DNA from 2 places in the Bacillus hominis genome. Region 1 is predicted to be linked to the other one. Evidence: predicted binding sites of a transcription regulator. Region 1 holds the regulator's gene; the other holds the start of a gene.
The links. The regulator NrdR, encoded in region 1, represses ribonucleotide reductase genes. The targets are predictions, from matches to a motif close to AACACNATATATNGTGTT.
Positions count from the first base shown of each region.

Region 2: the regulator NrdR is predicted to act here: its motif matches at 6,383-6,400, upstream of nrdI (class Ib ribonucleoside-diphosphate reductase assembly flavoprotein NrdI).

Region 1 covers NZ_JAUCFS010000005.1:4,168,297-4,178,192, reverse strand. Annotated here, with positions in the region: gene phoR (sensory box histidine kinase PhoR) at 1-137, shown strand, start outside; gene polA (DNA polymerase I) at 422-3,055, shown strand; gene mutM (DNA-formamidopyrimidine glycosylase) at 3,068-3,898, shown strand; gene ytaF (sporulation membrane protein YtaF) at 3,971-4,603, shown strand; gene coaE (dephospho-CoA kinase) at 4,655-5,257, shown strand; gene QUF93_RS24250 (glyceraldehyde-3-phosphate dehydrogenase) at 5,367-6,395, shown strand; gene speD (adenosylmethionine decarboxylase) at 6,782-7,165, shown strand; gene nrdR (transcriptional regulator NrdR) at 7,362-7,823, shown strand; gene QUF93_RS24235 (replication initiation and membrane attachment family protein) at 8,117-9,523, shown strand; gene dnaI (primosomal protein DnaI) at 9,557-9,896, shown strand, end outside.
Region 2 covers NZ_JAUCFS010000005.1:1,288,639-1,298,534, forward strand. Annotated here, with positions in the region: gene QUF93_RS08890 (ATP-binding protein) at 1-324, opposite strand, end outside; PreQ1 riboswitch class I at 533-576, shown strand; gene queC (7-cyano-7-deazaguanine synthase QueC) at 670-1,332, shown strand; gene queD (6-carboxytetrahydropterin synthase QueD) at 1,332-1,823, shown strand; gene queE (7-carboxy-7-deazaguanine synthase QueE) at 1,816-2,532, shown strand; gene queF (preQ(1) synthase) at 2,551-3,048, shown strand; gene QUF93_RS08915 (YkvS family protein) at 3,097-3,282, opposite strand; gene QUF93_RS08920 (hypothetical protein) at 3,540-3,695, shown strand; gene QUF93_RS08925 (histidine phosphatase family protein) at 3,787-4,389, shown strand; gene QUF93_RS08930 (GNAT family N-acetyltransferase) at 4,450-5,028, opposite strand; gene ykzS (protein YkzS) at 5,290-5,484, shown strand; gene QUF93_RS08940 (hypothetical protein) at 5,655-5,972, shown strand; gene nrdI (class Ib ribonucleoside-diphosphate reductase assembly flavoprotein NrdI) at 6,450-6,809, shown strand; partial or broken gene QUF93_RS08950 (ribonucleotide reductase barrel domain-containing protein) at 6,796-7,923, shown strand; gene QUF93_RS08955 (ribonucleotide reductase barrel domain-containing protein) at 8,306-9,256, shown strand; gene nrdF (class 1b ribonucleoside-diphosphate reductase subunit beta) at 9,350-9,896, shown strand, end outside.

The DNA of each region.
Region 1 (9,896 bases):
CAGGTGGAACAGGTCTTGGTTTATCAATTGTGAAACATTTAGTTGAAGCTCATCACGGTACGATTACAGTCGATAGTGAAGTTGGGCAAGGGACAACATTTACGGTTGTTTTACCAAAATCAGCAACTGAAAAATAGGATGAAGGATATTTACAATATATTAACAATGGCTTAATTAAATATTAATAAAGCTCTGTTAATATAATATATGAAAACCCCTTCATCCAAGGAGTAATTTTGGACGAGAATAGTTATGCTATTCTCGTCACTTCCCTTTTATGCCAATAAAAGTCTGTTTATATATAATAGAAAAAAACCGTTATTTTTCTTCTCTCTATTAGTCATGTTAATATAGAGAGAGGAAAGGAACGGTTTTTTTCTATGGAAAAATCGTTTCAAATTTGTATGGGGAGGTTTATAGTTTGGAAAAAAAAGTCGTATTAGTAGATGGTAATAATATCGCGTATCGTGCTTTCTTTGCACTACCGCTTTTAAATAACGACAAAGGTATACATACGAACGCAATTTACGGTTTTACGATGATGTTAATGAGAATATTAGAGGAAGAAAAACCGACGCACATGCTTGTAGCGTTTGATGCGGGTAAAACAACATTCCGTCATAAAACATATAGTGATTATAAGGGAGGGCGTCAAAAGACTCCACCTGAGTTATCAGAGCAATTCCCGTTTATTCGTGAGGTACTTGATGCATTTAATGTTCCGCGTTATGAGCTAGAAAATTATGAAGCGGATGACATTATGGGGACGTTAGCGAAAGAGGCGAGTGAGCAAGGGCTTCATGTTAAAGTTATTTCAGGAGATAAAGATTTACTTCAACTTGTTTCAGATAATACACTCGTATGTATTCCTCGCAAAGGGATTACGGAAGTAGATGAATATACGACAGAAGCTTTATTTGAGAAATACAGCTTATCACCAAAACAAATTATCGATATGAAAGGTTTAATGGGAGATCAGTCAGATAACATTCCAGGTGTACCAGGTGTTGGTGAAAAGACTGCCATTAAATTATTAACGCAATTTGAAACGGTAGAAGCAGTATATGAAAATTTAGATCAAGTAAGTGGGAAGAAATTAAAAGAAAAGCTAGAAGCAAATAAAGAACAAGCTCTTATGAGTAAAGAACTTGCGACTATTATTACAGATGCACCAATTACTGTGCATGTAGATGATATGGAATATAAAGGATATGAAGCAAGTGATGTTATTCCGATGTTTGAGAATTTAGGATTTACATCTCTTTTAAATAAGTTAGGTGTTACGCCAGAGGAAACAGCTCCAGCGGAATTAGATGATATTACATTTGATATTGTGGAAGAAGTTACAGAAGAAATGCTTCAGCAAGATAGTGCGCTTATTGTTGAAGTACAAGAAGATAACTATCATAAAGCGGATATTCAAGGTTTTGGTATTCAAAATGAAAATGGTTGTTACTTCATTTCGGCAGAAACAGCTCTTAAATCAGATGCATTCAAAACATGGCTTGCAAATGGAGAAATGAGAAAGCATACATTTGATGCGAAGCGTGCTATCGTTGCTCTCAAGTGGAATGGTGTAGATATTCAAGGAATTGATTTTGATTTATTAATTGCCGCTTATTTACTTGATCCAGCGGATACCGATAAAGATTTCCGTGCCGTTGCGAAAATGAAAGAAACACATGCGGTAAAATCTGACGAAGAAGTTTACGGAAAAGGTGCGAAGCGTGCTGTTCCGGAGCAAGAGGTAGTAGCTGAGCATGTAGCCCGTAAAGTGCATGTATTATATGATGTGAAGCAAACATTCGAGGAAGAATTAGAAAAGAATGAGCAATATGAACTATTTACAGAGTTAGAATTACCTCTTGCTCGTGTATTAGCTGACATGGAAGTGAAAGGTGTTAAAGTTGATACGGAGCGTCTTCGTAATATGGGAGAAGAGCTTGCGGGTAGATTAAAAGAAATGGAACAAGAAATTTATGAGCTTGCAGGAACGGAATTTAATATTAATTCACCGAAGCAGCTTGGGGTTATTCTGTTTGAAAACTTAAATTTACCTGTTATTAAAAAGACGAAAACAGGTTATTCTACGTCTGCTGATGTACTAGACAAGCTTATGGATCATCATGCAATCATTCCGAAGATTTTACACTACCGTCAATTAGGGAAACTAAACTCTACATATATTGAAGGGTTATTAAAAGTTGTACATGACGATTCATCTAAAATTCACACTCGATTTAACCAAGTGTTAACGCAAACGGGACGACTAAGTTCAACGGAACCAAACTTGCAAAATATCCCGATTCGCTTAGAAGAGGGAAGGAAGATTCGTCAGGCGTTTATTCCTTCAGAAGAGGGATGGATTATGTACGCAGCCGATTATTCACAAATTGAACTTCGTGTGCTTGCTCATATTGCAAAAGATAAAGGTTTAGTTGAAGCGTTCCAACATGACATGGATATTCATACGAAAACAGCTATGGATGTATTCGGTGTTGGAAAAGATGAAGTGACATCTAATATGAGACGACAAGCAAAAGCTGTAAACTTCGGCATTGTATACGGTATTAGTGATTACGGCCTTTCACAAAACTTAGGAATCACGAGAAAAGCGGCAGGGGAATTTATTGAAAGGTATTTAGAAAGCTTCCCTGGAGTACAAGAATATATGGCTGACATTGTAAAAGATGCGAAGCAAAAAGGATATGTTTCAACGTTATTAAATCGCCGTCGTTACATTCCAGAAATTACGAGCCGTAACTTTAATTTACGTAGCTTTGCAGAGCGTACAGCGATGAATACACCAATTCAAGGTAGTGCGGCGGATATTATTAAAAAGGCTATGATTATTATGGCGGATCGATTAGAAGAAGAAGGTCTACAAGCTCGCTTACTTCTGCAAGTACACGATGAATTGATCTTTGAAGCACCAAAAGAAGAAGTGGAAAAACTAGAGAAGCTTGTACCTGAAGTAATGGAGCATGCAATTGAACTAGCAGTTCCGTTAAAAGTTGATTATTCTTACGGCCCAACTTGGTACGACGCGAAATAAGGAAGTGATGAAATGCCTGAATTACCAGAGGTTGAAAATGTTAGACGGACGCTTGAAAATCTTGTGACGGGAAAAACGATTGAAGATGTCATCGTTACCTATCCTAAAATAGTAAAACGCCCAGATGACGCGGAAATCTTTAAAGAAATGCTAAGAGGCGAGACAATTGAAAATATAAAGCGAAGAGGAAAGTTTTTGCTTTTATATGTAACGAATTATGTCATTGTTTCACATTTGCGTATGGAAGGTAAGTTTTTACTGCATCAAGAGGGTGAGCCGATTGATAAACATACGCATGTCCGTTTCTTATTTACAGATGGAACTGAATTACATTATAAAGATGTGAGAAAGTTTGGTACGATGCATCTCTTTAAGAAAGGTGAAGAATTGAATCAAATGCCCCTTGCTGACTTAGGACCGGAGCCATTTGATGCTGAATTGACACCGAAGTATTTGCAAGAGAGATTGCAAAAGACAAATCGTAAAATAAAAGTCGTATTATTAGACCAGCGTCTTTTAGTAGGGCTTGGAAATATATATGTAGATGAAGTATTATTCCGTTCTCATATTCATCCAGAGCGAGAAGCGTCATCTTTAACGGAAGAAGAAATTGAGAGAGTTTACGAAGCGATTGTTACAACGCTAGGCGAAGCAGTGAAGCGAGGCGGAAGTACAATTAGAACGTATATCAATTCGCAAGGGCAAATCGGTTCATTCCAAGAACTTCTAAATGTATATGGAAAAAAGGGAGAACCGTGTGTGACTTGCGGTACGATTTTAGAAAAAACAGTTGTTGGTGGAAGAGGAACACATTACTGCCCAATTTGTCAGCCTAGAATATAGAAAAGAGATAACATCGGATAGGCATTTGTCATATACATACAGCAGAGCTATGTATAAGGGAGGAGTTTACCGATGTACCTTTATTTATCTCTTATTTTATTAGCTTTTACATTAAGCTTAGATAGCTGTAGTGTAGGGCTAACATACGGGTTAAGGAGCGTAAGAATTCCACTAAGATCAATTATAATTATCGGAATCTGTTCAGCGGCTGTTATGCTCGTTTCAATGGGAATTGGACATATGATCGCGAAAATTTTTTCACCTGTTATCGCAACGCGTATCGGTGGGCTTGTTCTTATTGGAATAGGGATTTGGGTATTATACCAATTTTTTCGGAGTGATAAAAAAGAAGAACCGAAGCAAGAGGAGAAGGTTTGGAAATTAGAGATTGCTTCACTAGGACTAGTGATTCAAATTTTACGGAAACCGACTGTTGCGGATTTTGATAAATCGGGCACCATTTCTGCAGGAGAAGCGCTACTTCTTGGTATAGCTCTTTCTGTAGATTCGTTTGGTGCTGGAATTGGTGCATCTTTATTAGGTTATGCACCTGCTATGATGGCGATATTAGTCGCGGTTATGAGTTCTTTATTTTTATTTATTGGAATGAAGCTTGGTACGGTTTTGTCGAATATGAAATGGTTACAAAAATTTACATTCCTGCCTGGGGTATTACTCATTATTATTGGAATTTGGAAAATGTAAGTATGGGCGTGGAACACTAGTTTCGCGCCTTTTATTATGAGGGGGATTATGATGACAGTAGTAATTGGATTAACAGGGGGCATTGCAAGTGGAAAAAGTACAGTGTCTCAAATGTTTCGCGAGCTAAGTATACCAGTTATTGATGCAGATATTATTGCGCGAGAAGTTGTAGAACGAGGAAAACCAGCATATAACAAAATTGTAGAAGTATTTGGAACGGAAGTGTTACAAAAAGACGGAGAACTGGATCGACCGAAATTAGGAAGTGTCGTTTTCCATAATGAAGAAAAACGATTGCAGTTAAATAAAATTGTTCATCCGGCAGTGCGTGAGGAAATGAATATGCAAAAGGAAATGTACATAAAAGAAGGTGTGCAAGCGGTTGTGTTAGATATTCCTCTTTTATTTGAAAGTAAATTAACGAGTCTCGTTGATCGCGTTTTAGTTGTAGCGGTTACGCCGAATACACAATTAGACCGTTTAATGAAACGAAATAACTTTTCAGAAGAAGAAGCAACGGTGCGTATTCAATCTCAAATGCCATTAGAAGAAAAAGTGAAGAATGCAGATGAAGTGATAAATAATGATGGCACAATTATGGGAACGAAAACACAATTACAGGTAATTTTAAAGAAGTGGAACATTATTGATTAAAAAATTGTGAAATTAATGAAAATGCTTAGTGACATTCCTCCTTTTTGTGTTATACTAATATTGGGATTTGAGATAAATAGTATAACGCATTCAAGGGGGATAACATATTATGACTCGTGTGGCAATTAATGGATTTGGACGTATTGGGAGAATGGTGTTTCGTCAAGCAATAAAAGAAAGCGCATTCGAAATTGTAGCAATCAATGCAAGCTATCCGTCCGAAACGTTAGCACATTTAATTAAATATGATACAGTACACGGTAAGTTTGCCGGAACAGTGGAAGCATTTGAAGATCACTTATTAGTAGATGGGAAAATGATTCGCCTTTTAAACAACCGTGATCCAAAGGAATTGCCTTGGACAGATCTAGGTGTTGAAGTTGTAATTGAAGCAACTGGTAAATTTAATTCAAAAGAAAAAGCAATTCTTCACGTTGAAGCTGGAGCGAAAAAAGTTATTTTAACAGCGCCTGGTAAAAATGAAGATGTAACAATTGTAGTTGGTGTGAATGAAGACCAATTAGATATTACAAAACATACCGTTATTTCAAATGCATCTTGTACAACAAACTGTTTAGCACCTGTTGTAAAGGTGTTAGATGAGCAGTTTGGAATTGAAAACGGTTTAATGACAACTGTTCACGCTTATACAAATGACCAAAAAAATATTGATAACCCACATAAAGATTTAAGAAGAGCACGTGCTTGCGGACAGTCAATCATTCCTACAACGACGGGTGCTGCGAAAGCGCTTGCAAAAGTTCTTCCACATTTAAATGGAAAACTTCATGGTATGGCACTTCGTGTACCAACACCAAACGTGTCTCTTGTTGATTTAGTAGTAGACGTAAAACGTGATGTAACAGTTGAAGATATTAATGAAGCGTTCAAAACTGTTGCAAACGGTGCGTTAAAAGGAATTGTAGAATTCAGTGAAGAGCCTTTAGTGTCTATCGACTTTAATACAAATACACACTCAGCTATTATTGATGGTTTATCTACAATGGTAATGGGTGATCGTAAAGTGAAAGTACTTGCTTGGTATGATAACGAGTGGGGCTACTCTCGTCGTGTTGTAGATCTTGTAACGTTAGTTGTTGATGAATTAGCAAAACAAGAAAATGTGCAACATATTTAAGTGAATAAGGGAGAGGGCAAGTGAATATTTGCTCTCTTTTTTTATTTTTTTCTGAAAAGAAAAAAATTATATGGGTATATTTTCAAATAGTGGACATACCAAAAACGTTGTGATTACTGTATTTGTGAATCATTTATTTTTTTTAGGGAAAAGTAAAGAGGAAATTATGACAGAAAATCGAAAAAACTGTTGTTGCAAAATGAAAATAAACAAAGTATACTAACACTCGTAAACTTAAGAGCTGAGGTACGTAGTCGCTACTTAAAGGGTTAGGACCTCTCTGGACTAACTTTCCCCCGTGGTAGTGGAGCAAGCCAAATTGCAAATTAGTTTTCAATTCGAACAGTTAGAATAAATTTACAAGGGGGAACTGTAGAATGGATACTATGGATACGATGGGTCGTCACGTAATCGCTGAACTTTGGGATTGCGATTTCGACAAGCTTAATGACATGCCGTATATTGAACAATTATTTGTGGATGCAGCACTAAGAGCTGGTGCTGAAGTACGTGAGGTTGCTTTTCATAAATTTGCACCACAAGGTGTAAGTGGAGTGGTAATTATCTCGGAATCACATTTAACAATTCATAGCTTTCCGGAGCACGGTTATGCAAGTATTGATGTTTATACTTGTGGGGATCGTATTGATCCAAATGTTGCTGCAGAATATATTGCAGAAGGTTTAAACGCGAAAACGCGTGAGAGCATCGAGCTTCCTCGAGGCACTGGTAGCTTCGAAATTAAGCAGAGAGAAACAAAAGCTCTTTAAAAAAGAACATAATTGATTTAAAATGTAAAGAGGTGTATAATGCACCTCTTTTTTAGTTTATATAAAATAGGATCACGATATGTAATAACTTAGAGTGGTCATTGTAGAAGAATGAGTTATATAATATTGTATATATATTTTCACATGTAGGTGAGTAGCGAAAGAATAAAGATTATATTGTAAAGGAGTGAATGAATTGCGTTGTCCATCCTGTTTTCATAATGGCACAAGAGTGTTAGATTCGCGTCCGGTAGACGAGGGGCGTTCTATTCGAAGAAGAAGAGAGTGTGAAAGTTGTTTAAGTCGCTTTACGACATTTGAAAGAGTAGAAGAATCACCTCTTATCGTTGTTAAAAAAGAAGGAACACGAGAAGAGTTTAATAAAGAGAAAATTTTACGCGGTTTAATTAAAGCGTGTGAAAAAAGACCTGTATCTTTAAGGCAGTTAGAAGAAGTAACACAAAGTGTGGAGCGTGAACTTCGTAACTTAGGTATATCAGAAGTGAAAAGTGATATGATTGGTGAAATTGTTATGGAAGAACTTCGTGATATTGATGATGTTGCTTACGTACGTTTTGCTTCTGTGTATCGTCAATTTAAAGATTTAAATGTATTTATTGAAGAATTAAAAGATATACTGCAAAAAGAGAGAGAGTAGAAGGAATCTCTTTATATACTGTAAGTAAACGAGATAAGAGAGCTAGAAGCGGAAGCTAATAGCTCTTTTTCGCTAATAAAGTGAAACTTTAATCATTGGGTGGTTCATCCCCAATAATTATTAGCCTTCACCAATCGGGCACTTACGGGAATTTATCTCCCACCTAACTTCCTCGCATTCGCCGAATTTTGAGGTGGGAGTCTTACTGTCCGCAAATAGCGGAATAAATTATATAATAAAGATAGAACGAGTGAAATATAGGTTAGATTGGATGAGAGAAAGGAAAAGCAAGAATGGAAAAACAGTCATGGATGGAGCTATTGCCGATTGATCGTTATAAAGTAAGTGCGAAAGGGTTGTTACATAATTACGACCGGAAAGTATTAACGATGTTGTATCAGCCGTTAATAGGTAGTAGAGCTTTTAGCTTATACATGACGCTATGGGGAGAGTTAGAGCAAGATCGTGTGTTTGGAAAAGAGAATACACATCACTCTCTTATGGTGACTATGCAAATGCAACTTCCTGAAATATATGGGGAACGAGTAAAGTTAGAAGCGATTGGTCTTTTAAATGTATATATTAAGAAAGAAAAAGATATTCGAATGTTTATATATGAATTGCAACCACCTTTATCTCCGAAGCAGTTTTTTGATGATATTGTTTTAAGTATCTTTTTATATAATCGCTTGAGTCGGACAAAATACAACCAAGTAAAGCAATATTTCTTAGAAGAAGAATTCGATTTTGCTTCTTATGAAAATGTTACGCGCTCCTTCAACGATGTATTTGATTCGTTTAACCCAGGTCAGTTTGAATATGCGCAAGAAGAACTGCGTATCCCGAAAACGACAACTATGCCAAGTAACGAGAATGGGGATGCTCCGAAAGTTTGGAATGATTTCTTTGATTTCTCTTTATTTGTAGAAGGACTATCAGCGCTTGTTCCTAAAAAGGCGATTACAGATCAAGTGAGAGAATGTGTCATTACACTCGCTTATGTGTACGGTGTGGATGTGTTATCGATGCAAAATATCGTTCTTGGCGCAGTGACAGAGATACAAACAATTGATATCGAAAGGCTTCGGAAGGGAGCACGCGATTGGTATCAATTCGAAAATGGTCAAGCATTACCTGTATTAAGTGAAAGGGTGCAACCTCATGCTGCTCGTACCATGAAAGAGAAAGAACCATCTACGCAAGAAGAGATGCTAATGAAGCAGTTAGAGGAAATCTCGCCAAAACAACTGTTGAAAGAGATTTCAGGCGGTGCAGAGGCGACGAAAGCGGACTTGCAAATCGTTGAGGATGTAATGATAAACCAAAAGTTAACGCCAGGGGTTGTGAATGTACTTATTTATTACGTTATGCTACGCTCAGATATGAAGCTTGCTAAAACGTATGTCGAGAAGATTGCTGGACATTGGGCGCGAAAAAAGGTCGGTACAGTAGGTGAGGCGATGGCGCTAGCGAAAGAAGAGAATCGTCAATATCAAGAGTGGGCTGAGACGAAGAAAAAAGGTCGTACGGCGAAGAAAACGGTACGAAGCGAAATGGTACCAGATTGGCTTAAAGAAGAGCCGAAAGAAGAAGTGAAAGAAACTGTGAAAAACGACGTGAGTGTGGAGAAAAATTCAAGTTCGTTAGAAGATGAACGGAAGCGATTAGAAGAAGTGTTAAAAAAATATAAGCGTGATTAATAGAAGAGAATGAACGCTCTTTGAGGTGAGGAAATGGAGCATATTCAAAATTCGTTTGCGAAGTTAATGGAAAATAAAAACTTTAAAAATAGATATGAAGTGTTAAAAGCAGAAGTAATGGCGCACCCACGTGTGAAAGAATTTATAGACGAACATAAAGGTGAAGTAACGACTTCGATGATTGAACGAAGTCTTGTGAAGTTATATGAATACATTGGACAAAGTGTAGGGTGCGCTGATTGTCCAAATTTAGGATCATGTAAAAATATGCTACAAGGATATGAGCCGAAGCTCGTCATCCAAGGTAAGATGATTGATATTCAATACGATCGTTGCATTAGAAAAGTAGCATATGATGAGAGAAAAAAATATG
Region 2 (9,896 bases), 2.9 Mb from region 1:
TCGGTTAAACAGTTTGTATGTTAATAGTAGAACAATGAATAGTAGAACCGAAGCGATAAAGGATGGGAAAACACCTATTCCTCCTAATAAGAAGCGGTATATGTTTAATACAGCTAAGATAGAAGCACCAGCAATTGGCCCCCCTGTTAATGTACCAACAATTAATACGATATGACGCATATCAAATTGAAATCCATAATTTGTTTTTGCTGCGAAAGTGATACATAGTATGGTAGCGAGGCAACATAATATAATAAATATAGCTGAATTTAATTTTGGAGAGCGTTTCCCTTTTTGATTCCAAAATAAATGATATACAAGCATTGTAACAAGGATGGATAATATATTTAAAAAGAGATAAATAATAAAGAGTTTCAGTTGGATGCCTCCTCTCTTCTCACATTAAATTAATCATACTATAAAATGAAAGAAATGAAATGTGAAATAGCGGAAAAAATCAGAAATTTTTTATGGTAGTATACAATATGTTACAATAATCTTTGTTAATGAAAGAAGAAATTCCGTGCACTGCATGGGAGAGGTTCGCGAACTCCCTCTATAAAAAACTATAGAAACAACAATATCCTTAGGTATTGTTTTGTTTTTTTATTGTGACAGTTCAAGAACGTTCTTTCTTCTTATTCGTAGTAGAGAAGGAGAATGAGTGAAATGAAAAAAGAAAAAGCAGTTGTTGTTTTTAGTGGTGGACAAGATAGTACAACATGTTTATTTTGGGCAATACAACAGTTTGCAGAAGTGGAAGCTGTAACGTTTAATTACAATCAACGTCATAAGTTAGAAATTGATTGTGCAGCGGAAATCGCGAAAGAGTTAGGAATTAAACATACGGTACTAGATATGAGCTTATTAAATCAACTTGCTCCAAATGCGTTAACGAGAACGGATATGGAGATTACACATGAAGAAGGTGAATTGCCATCAACATTTGTAGATGGACGGAATTTACTATTTTTATCATTTGCGGCTGTATTAGCAAAACAAGTTGGAGCACGTCATATTGTAACGGGTGTATGCGAAACTGATTTCAGTGGTTATCCAGATTGTCGTGACGTGTTTGTGAAATCATTAAACGTTACATTAAATTTATCTATGGATTATCCGTTTGTTATTCATACACCACTTATGTGGATTGATAAAGCAGAGACATGGAAATTATCTGATGAACTTGGAGCATTTGAGTTTGTTAGAGAAAAAACATTAACATGTTATAACGGAATCATTGGTGATGGTTGCGGTGAATGTCCAGCATGTCAACTTCGTAAAGCAGGATTAGATACGTATCTACAAGAACGCGAAGGAGCGAGCAACTAATGGATAACTTTTTTGGATTTCGCATCGTAGAAAATTTACAAAAAATGGACAAGGATATTCAGCGTGAACAACTCAAATATCATAATAAAAGAGTAATGGTCAGCAAGGAATTTACATTTGATGCAGCGCACCATTTACACTGCTATGAAGGGAAATGTAAAAATTTACATGGACACACATATAAAGTCGTATTTGGAATTAGCGGATATGTAAATGAAATAGGCCTTGCAATTGACTTTGGAGATATAAAAGAGATTTGGAAAAATGAAATAGAAATTTATTTAGATCATCGTTATTTAAACGAAACATTGCCAGAAATGAATACGACTGCTGAAAATATGGTCGTTTGGATTTATGAAAAGATGGCAGAAGCATTAACGAAAGATAATCGTGAGAACGAATACAAGGGAGCTCGCGTTGAATTTGTTCGTCTTTTTGAGACACCGACTAGTTATGCGGAAGTAAGACGGGAGTGGATGCTCGATGAGTAAAATCCCCGTCTTAGAAATATTTGGTCCGACTATTCAAGGAGAAGGAATGGTTGTAGGCCAAAAGACAATGTTTATCCGTACAGCGGGCTGTGATTATAGCTGTGCTTGGTGTGATTCTGCTTTTACATGGGATGGATCGGCCAAAGATCAAATTAAACAAATGACACCGGAAGATATTTGGAATGATCTTGTAGAAATTGGTGGAGAAAACTTTTCTCATGTTACGATTTCAGGTGGAAATCCTGTTTTGCTGAAAAATATGCAATTTCTTCTTTCTATATTAAAGGAGAATGGAATGCGAACAGCGATAGAAACACAAGGAAGTAAATGGCAAGATTGGTTGCTTCAAATTGATGAGGTAACGATTTCTCCAAAACCACCAAGTTCGGCGATGAAAACAGATTTTCAGATGTTAGATTCTGTTATTCATAAACTAGCAGGGAAAGATTTTAGTTTAAAAGTAGTAGTATTCGATGATCAAGATTTTGAATATGCAGTTAAGATGCATGAGCGTTATCCGAATGTACCATTTTTCTTACAAGTAGGGAATGATGATACGAAAACAGTGGATGATGCGGTGCTTATAAAAAACTTATTAGAAAAATATGAATGGCTTATTGAAAAAGCTGTGAATTGTAAAGAAATGAATGATGCGAAAGTATTGCCTCAGCTCCATGCGTTAGTATGGGGAAATAAACGAGGAGTATAACAAGAAGGGATGTTTAAAATGGCAGGAAGATTAGACGAAGATTTAAAAGATGTAACATTACTAGGAAATCAAAATACAAAATATTTATTTGAATATAGCCCGGGAATTTTAGAGGTATTTGATAATAACCATCCAAACCGTGATTACTTTGTAAAATTCAACTGTCCTGAATTTACAAGTTTATGTCCGAAAACAGGACAACCAGATTTTGCAACAATTTATATTAGCTACATTCCAGAACAAAGAATGGTAGAGAGTAAATCTTTAAAGCTATATTTATTTAGCTTCCGAAATCATGGTGACTTCCACGAAGATTGCATGAACGTTATTATGAATGATTTAATTAAATTAATGGATCCACGCTATATTGAGGTATGGGGGAAATTTACACCACGTGGTGGTATTTCAATCGATCCTTACTGTAACTACGGCCGCCCAGGAACTAAGTATGAGCAAATGGCAGATTACCGTATGATGAATCACGATTTATATCCAGAAACGATCGATAATCGTTAATAGAAAGAAGGGATCTGTATGATATACAGATCCCTTCTTTCTATTATATTATGCATGTTGATTAATGACAGTATAGTTTTTATGGCTTACAACTGTAAGAGGTTCCATATCTAGTTCTCTAAAATTCTCCATAATTGTTATATCAACAATAACGGAGTTTTGATTTACCTTTTGAACACGGCCTTGCATTCCACCTTTAAATTCGATGATATCTCCAGTTTCTGCGATCTGCATAAGCAACTCTCCTTGTTCTAGTTTTCCCAAAAAAAGAATAATTTGGGCTTTTTTATTTCCTCTTATTTTGAACTATATTTACTACTTTGTAAATGTTTCCAAAGTAAAAAGTCGAAAAATATTCACTTTTTGTAAGGAAATATGTAAAAAGATATTGTTTAGGAGAGGAAGGATGAAAATGCATACATCTTTATATAGGAGTATAATAAAAAATACAATGACCTACTAAAGTGGGAGAAATTAGGGGCGGTAAAATGATGTTTGAAATTGTGGGGAGCTTTATAGCGATTTTATTATTTTTATTTTCTTATATACAGTTGAAGAAAGTGCGTCATCATGAAACAACTACATATTTTGATGGACTGGATGGTGTGCACACATCAATAACACATCATAGTGGTGGGGATATGTAATGATATATAACTTTCTTTTTATGCATGGTATGATGGCAATAAGAAATAGTACGTAATATAGTTCGTAAGTGATGAATGGGGAGTGGGAAGAATGCGAATTTCTTTTATTCGTCATGGTCGTTTGGACAGTACTATAGAGCCAATGACAATTATTTCATTTCGTGAATGGATGAAGCAATATGATTTAGGGACTACCGTAAAAGAAACTCCTATACCAATTGAAACAATTGAGATGATTGAATCAGCGAAATTGGTCGTAACGAGTGATCAGAGGCGTGCTGCGCAATCAACAGCCGAATTAACTGATTCTTTATCTTTTGTGCAAAATCCTCTTTTTAGGGAAGCTGAAGTTCCAACGAGTTTTTATGCTCCAAAATGGTTGAAATGTAAACCTAATGTATGGATGTTTATTGGACGTACACGATGGATATTTGGTTATAGTAAAGATGTTGAGTCTTATAAGGAAGTACGAGAAAGAGCAAGGCAAGCTGCTAATATGTTGCACCGCTATGCGCTCGTACATGGACGTATTGCCCTTGTAGGTCATAGTTATTTTAATGCGATGATTGGGACTGAACTGAGGGCGATGGGATGGTCTGGTTCGCCTATTTTTCATAGGAAGCCATGGGGATGTACAACGTATACATTTCATGAGGAGATGGATGGAAATGTATTAAATACAAAATTAACTTAAAAGAGGCTGTCTCTTTGGCAGCCTCTTTCTCTACATAACAAGCAAAAAAGAATTGTCCTTTTAATATATAGAAACCAATGACCGTAATGGTTTTATTAGATGGGCATACGGTTCGCCGACGAGCATAACGATTTTATCTTCTTTGTAACCAAGTTTTTCATATAGTGAAAAAGCGCGTTTGTTTTCTAAATTAACAAGTAAGGCGATTTTTTCATGCCCTTTTTCAGTTGCATGAAGTTCAGCTGCATCGATTAATTTAGAGCCAATGCCACGTCCACTGTACATATTTGAAACTGACAACGTGTCAATATAATACTCATCAAGTTCAGCTTCTTTTTCTAACGTAATGAATTCGTCTTCATGTAGTTCTCTTAAGTGGTGTACGATTGGTGCATCAAGTTGTTCAGCGTCACTACCGTGATAAACGACAATAACTCCAACTACTTTTCCATCTTGTTCAGCCACTAAACAGTTTTCATAGCTCAATCGATTATTTTCTTTTGCGAACCATGTTTCAAGCCCTAGTATTACTTTTGCTTCAATTGTGCTACCTGTGATTTTTTCAGCAATTTCGTGCAGAGCGTCATACAGTAAAGGTGCTACTCCTACCGCATCTGTCTTTTTTGCTTTCCGAATCATAGTATCCCTCCTAGTTCTATGTATATATTGTAGCATAAAATAAAATAACAAACAGTGGCTTGGAACTTTGTTGTACAGAGCGTCAAAAAGTTTGATATAGAGAAGTAGCTATGTTAGTATATGATATTTAGTGCGAATATAATAAAGTGATATAGCTATAAAAATAATAAAAGTGAATTATATAATAGTAACGGGATAATTTTACCGTTGTCGACATATAGAAGATGCGATAAAATAAACTATTGCAGAGAGGTGAAATACATGGATAAACAATTAGCAAATGCAATTTTGGATCAGCTGAAAAATGGTGAAATAAAGGAGTATGTTGCGACGAAAGATGTATTTTATACGTTCAGGGAAGTTGTTGTAAGTCGAGAAGATTTTAAACATATTATCGGGAACGCACAGCGCGGTGGACAGGTAATTTATACATATTCAGAAACACCACGTTCATAAAGTGAAACTTTAATCAGTGGGGGCATCCCCCACTGATTATTAGTTGAACCAATCGGGCATTTACGGGCAGTTATCTCCCACCTGACTTCCTTGTATCCATCGAATTTCAAGGTGGGAGTCTTACTGCCCGAAAATAGCGGGATAAATAGAAGATAAAGGAGAGGAGAATTATGGGAGATTTTAAACAAGGCATATTGCCACATTGGGATTATATGTGGAAAGATAGAGCTGGGAATAGGTTTATGGGAATGGTTATGTATCCAGAGAAACGAAAATGTTCAGCAAAAATGCTTCAGAAAATAAAAAGAGCATATGAGCAAGCAGTAGAAATTAAAGTAACTGTACAAGTTCAACATACATATCAGTACGTAGAGGGAATGATCGTATACTTTGATGAAGAAGCTCCTGTATGTACAATGCTCGATAAAGATGAGAATCCACATCATATATTTGTAAAAGATATTTTGCGTATTGAGCACTCTGAATAATTTTTTTCATAAATAAATTGAAGTTCCATAATAATAATCTTTTTCTATAATAGTTATCTTTTAGTATGTAACGAGGAACGAAAGAGTATGTATAATATTTAATAAAGTAAAATTGATAAATGTAATCGTTTTTTGGAACAGATTATCGTTTAAGGTCTGTTCTTTTTTGCGTGATGCTGGAGAAATATATTACTCCAGCATTTACTGTTTTATGACAAAAAATATTGTTAACTTTTTTTAAAATAAGGTTAAATTCGTTGACAACTTTTTTGAAAAGCACTTTATTGACATGAGTTTTAGAATGTTGTTTCATAGTCTTTGTATTGAAAAAAATCGACGGTCATGTCGAAAAGTAAAAGTTAAAAAAAGAAAGAATTTATACATATATCTTGTGTCTTATTTTGAAACGTAATACAATATATAGAGAAATCAAGAAACGACATACAGAGAATATAGATTGGAGAGGGAGGGTCGGAAATGTTAGTTGCATATGATTCTATGACAGGAAACGTGAAGCGTTTCATCCACAAATTAAATATGCCGGCCGTTCAAATTGATGAAGCTCTAGTATTAGATGAAGACTTTATTCTTATTACGTATACAACAGGTTTTGGCAATGTACCGGAACGTGTTTTAGACTTTTTAGAACGCAATAATGAAAAATTAAAAGGCGTATCTGCAAGTGGCAATCGTAATTGGGGAGACATGTTTGGTGCAAGTGCTGACAAAATTTCTACTAAATATGAAGTGCCTATTGTATCAAAATTTGAGTTATCTGGAACAAATAATGATGTAGAATATTTTAAAGAAAGGGTGCGGGAGATTGCGACACATTGAACTGAATAATGAAATCACGCAAATGCAGGACGGTTTTTATCAGCTTCATAAAGATAAAGAGGCATTAGAAGTCTTTATGGAAGAAGCTAGAGAGAATACCGTTCATTTTAATAGCGTGGCAGAGCGAATGGAGTATATGAAAGAACACGATTACTATTACAACGTTCTGGACGAGTATAACTTGGAGGAAGTAGAAGGAGTATATAACATCGCTTATGGTGAAAACTTCGAGTTCCAATCTTATATGGCAGCATCTAAGTTCTATAAAGATTATGCGTTAAAAACGAATGATCAAAAACAATACTTAGAAAGCTATGAAGATCGTGTAGCAATTGTTTCATTATACTTAGGACGCGGTGATGTTGCGAAGGCAAAACACTTCGCAAGCATGATTGTAAAACAAAACTACCAACCAGCGACACCAACCTTTTTAAATGCGGGAAGAAGCAGAAGAGGAGAAATGGTGTCTTGTTTCTTGTTAGAGATGGATGATAGCTTAAATTCAATCGGCTTTAACATTAATACTGCAATGCAATTATCGAAAATCGGTGGTGGAGTAGCTTTAAACTTATCTAAGCTACGCGCACGTGGTGAGCAAATTAAAGGTATCGAAAATGCCGCAAGTGGTGTAGTGCCTGTTATGAAATTGCTTGAAGATTCGTTTTCATATGCGAATCAACTTGGTCAACGAAAAGGTGCCGGCGCTGTATACTTAAACATTTTCCATTGGGATATTATTGAATTCCTTGATACAAAAAAAATAAATGCCGATGAGAAGAGCCGTATTCAGTCTCTATCAATCGGAATTATCGTTCCAAGTAAGTTCTTTGAGCTTGCTGAGAAAAACGAACCTTTCCATGTTTTCGCGCCTTATACAGTATTTAAAGAGTACGGAAAACATTTAGATGATATAGATATCGACGAAATGTACGATGAATTAATGAGCAATCCGAAAGTGAAGAAGAAGCCACTAGATATTAGTGCGCGTGATATGCTTATTAAAATTGCTATGATTCAGCTTGAGTCTGGTTACCCATACTTAATGTTTAAATCAAATGCAAATAACCAACATCCACTGAAGGATATTGGAACTGTGAAGATGTCGAACTTGTGTTAAATATGTAGCACCTTCTAGTAGAAATGCTAGTCGAAAACTCCGTTAAACGGGGAAAGCCTCAAGTTTGAGGTAACCTACCGTGCTAAATCTTATCTTAGAATGAAAATATAAAAGTTCAGAATGTATCTTATTATTTTGTATAGCAGAGTTATTGAACAACATAAAGTAATAAGAGATTTTCTGAAAGATTAAGATAAGTAAAAGCCTAACGACTATCCCTTATGGGAGTAGAGCGCAAGCGATTGGCGTTCGAAAAGCGGAGCACCTAACCAGGTAATGCTGTAGGTGATGATATAGTCTGTCCTGTATGGTGACATACAGCAGTTGCATGAGCAACGGACCGAGCAGTAGCGAACTCGGTTGAACATTCGAGACAGAAATCTTCCAGCTACAAGAAACTTCTGAAATAAATGATTACGGTACAGAAGACATTATCCGTCGTGATATTAACTGTAACTTAGGATCGTTAAATATCGTAAACGTAATGGAAAATAAAGAAATTCGTGAAGCAGTTCATGCGGGAATGGAAGCTTTAACAGCTGTTTCTGATATGACGATCATTCCGAATGCCCCAACTGTGAAAAAAGCAAATGATGAGCTTCATTCAGTTGGACTTGGTGCAATGAACTTACACGGATATTTAGCAAAAAATAAAATCGCTTATGAAAGTGCTGAAGCGAAAGAATTCGCTCGTACATTCTTTATGATGTTAAATTACTACTCGATTGAGAAAAGTATGGAAATCGCTAAAGAAAAAGACGAAACATTTAAAGACTTCGATAAGTCTGATTATGCGAACGGCACATACTTTGAAAAGTATGAAACAACAGATTACAGCCCAGTAACTGAAAAAGTTCAGCAACTATTTGAAGGAATTCATATTCCAACAAAAGAAGATTGGACAAGTTTAAAAGAGCAAGTGAAGAAGAATGGATTATATAATTCATATCGTCTTGCAATCGCTCCTACACAATCTATCAGTTACGTTCAAAATGCAACTTCAAGCGTAATGCCGATCGTAAGTCAAATCGAATCAAGAACGTATGCGAATGCGACAACATATTATCCAATGCCGTATTTATCAAAAGATACGTTCTGGTACTATAAATCGTCTTACGATATGAATCAGTTTAAACTAATTGATTTAATCGCAGAAATTCAAGAGCATATTGATCAAGGAATTAGTACGATTCTTTACGTTAATAGTGATATTTCAACACGTGAGTTAGCACGTTACTACATCTATGCGCATAAAAAAGGCTTAAAGAGTCTGTACTATACAAGAACACGTAAGTTAAGTGTGGAAGAGTGCGTGGCTTGTACCGTTTAATATAAAAAGTGTGACATTATGAGCAGGGTTTTCTGAACCCTGCTCATGCTTAGTTATCAATTTTTCATGTTTATTTAGAGAAGGGGCGATTGAATGCGTGCGGTAAACTGGAACAAAAAAGAAGATGATTTTAGTTTAATGTTTTGGAAGCAAAACATCGCTCAGTTTTGGACAGAAGAAGAAATCGCGGTATCTTCTGACAAAAATACTTGGGCACAATTATCAAAAGAAGAGCAGGTTGCTTATAAGCGCGTATTAGGTGGTTTAACACTTTTAGATACGAAACAAGGCGGCGAAGGGATGCCACTTGTACTTGTTCATCTTGAAAATTTACAAGCGAAAAGTGTATTAGCTTTCATGGGAGCTATGGAAGAAGTACATGCGAAGAGTTACAGTCATATTTTCACAACGTTAGCTACGGAAGAAGAAATTGATGATATTTTTGAATGGGTAGATAATCATCCATTACTTGAGAAAAAGGCTGGTATTGTTACTAGTTACTATCGTCGTTTATTAAAGCCTGAAGTAACGAAAAAAGAGCTATACATGGCAATGGTAGCAAGTGTATTCTTAGAAAGTTACTTATTCTATAGTGGATTCTTCTATCCACTTTACTTAGCAGGTCAAGGCAAATTGACGG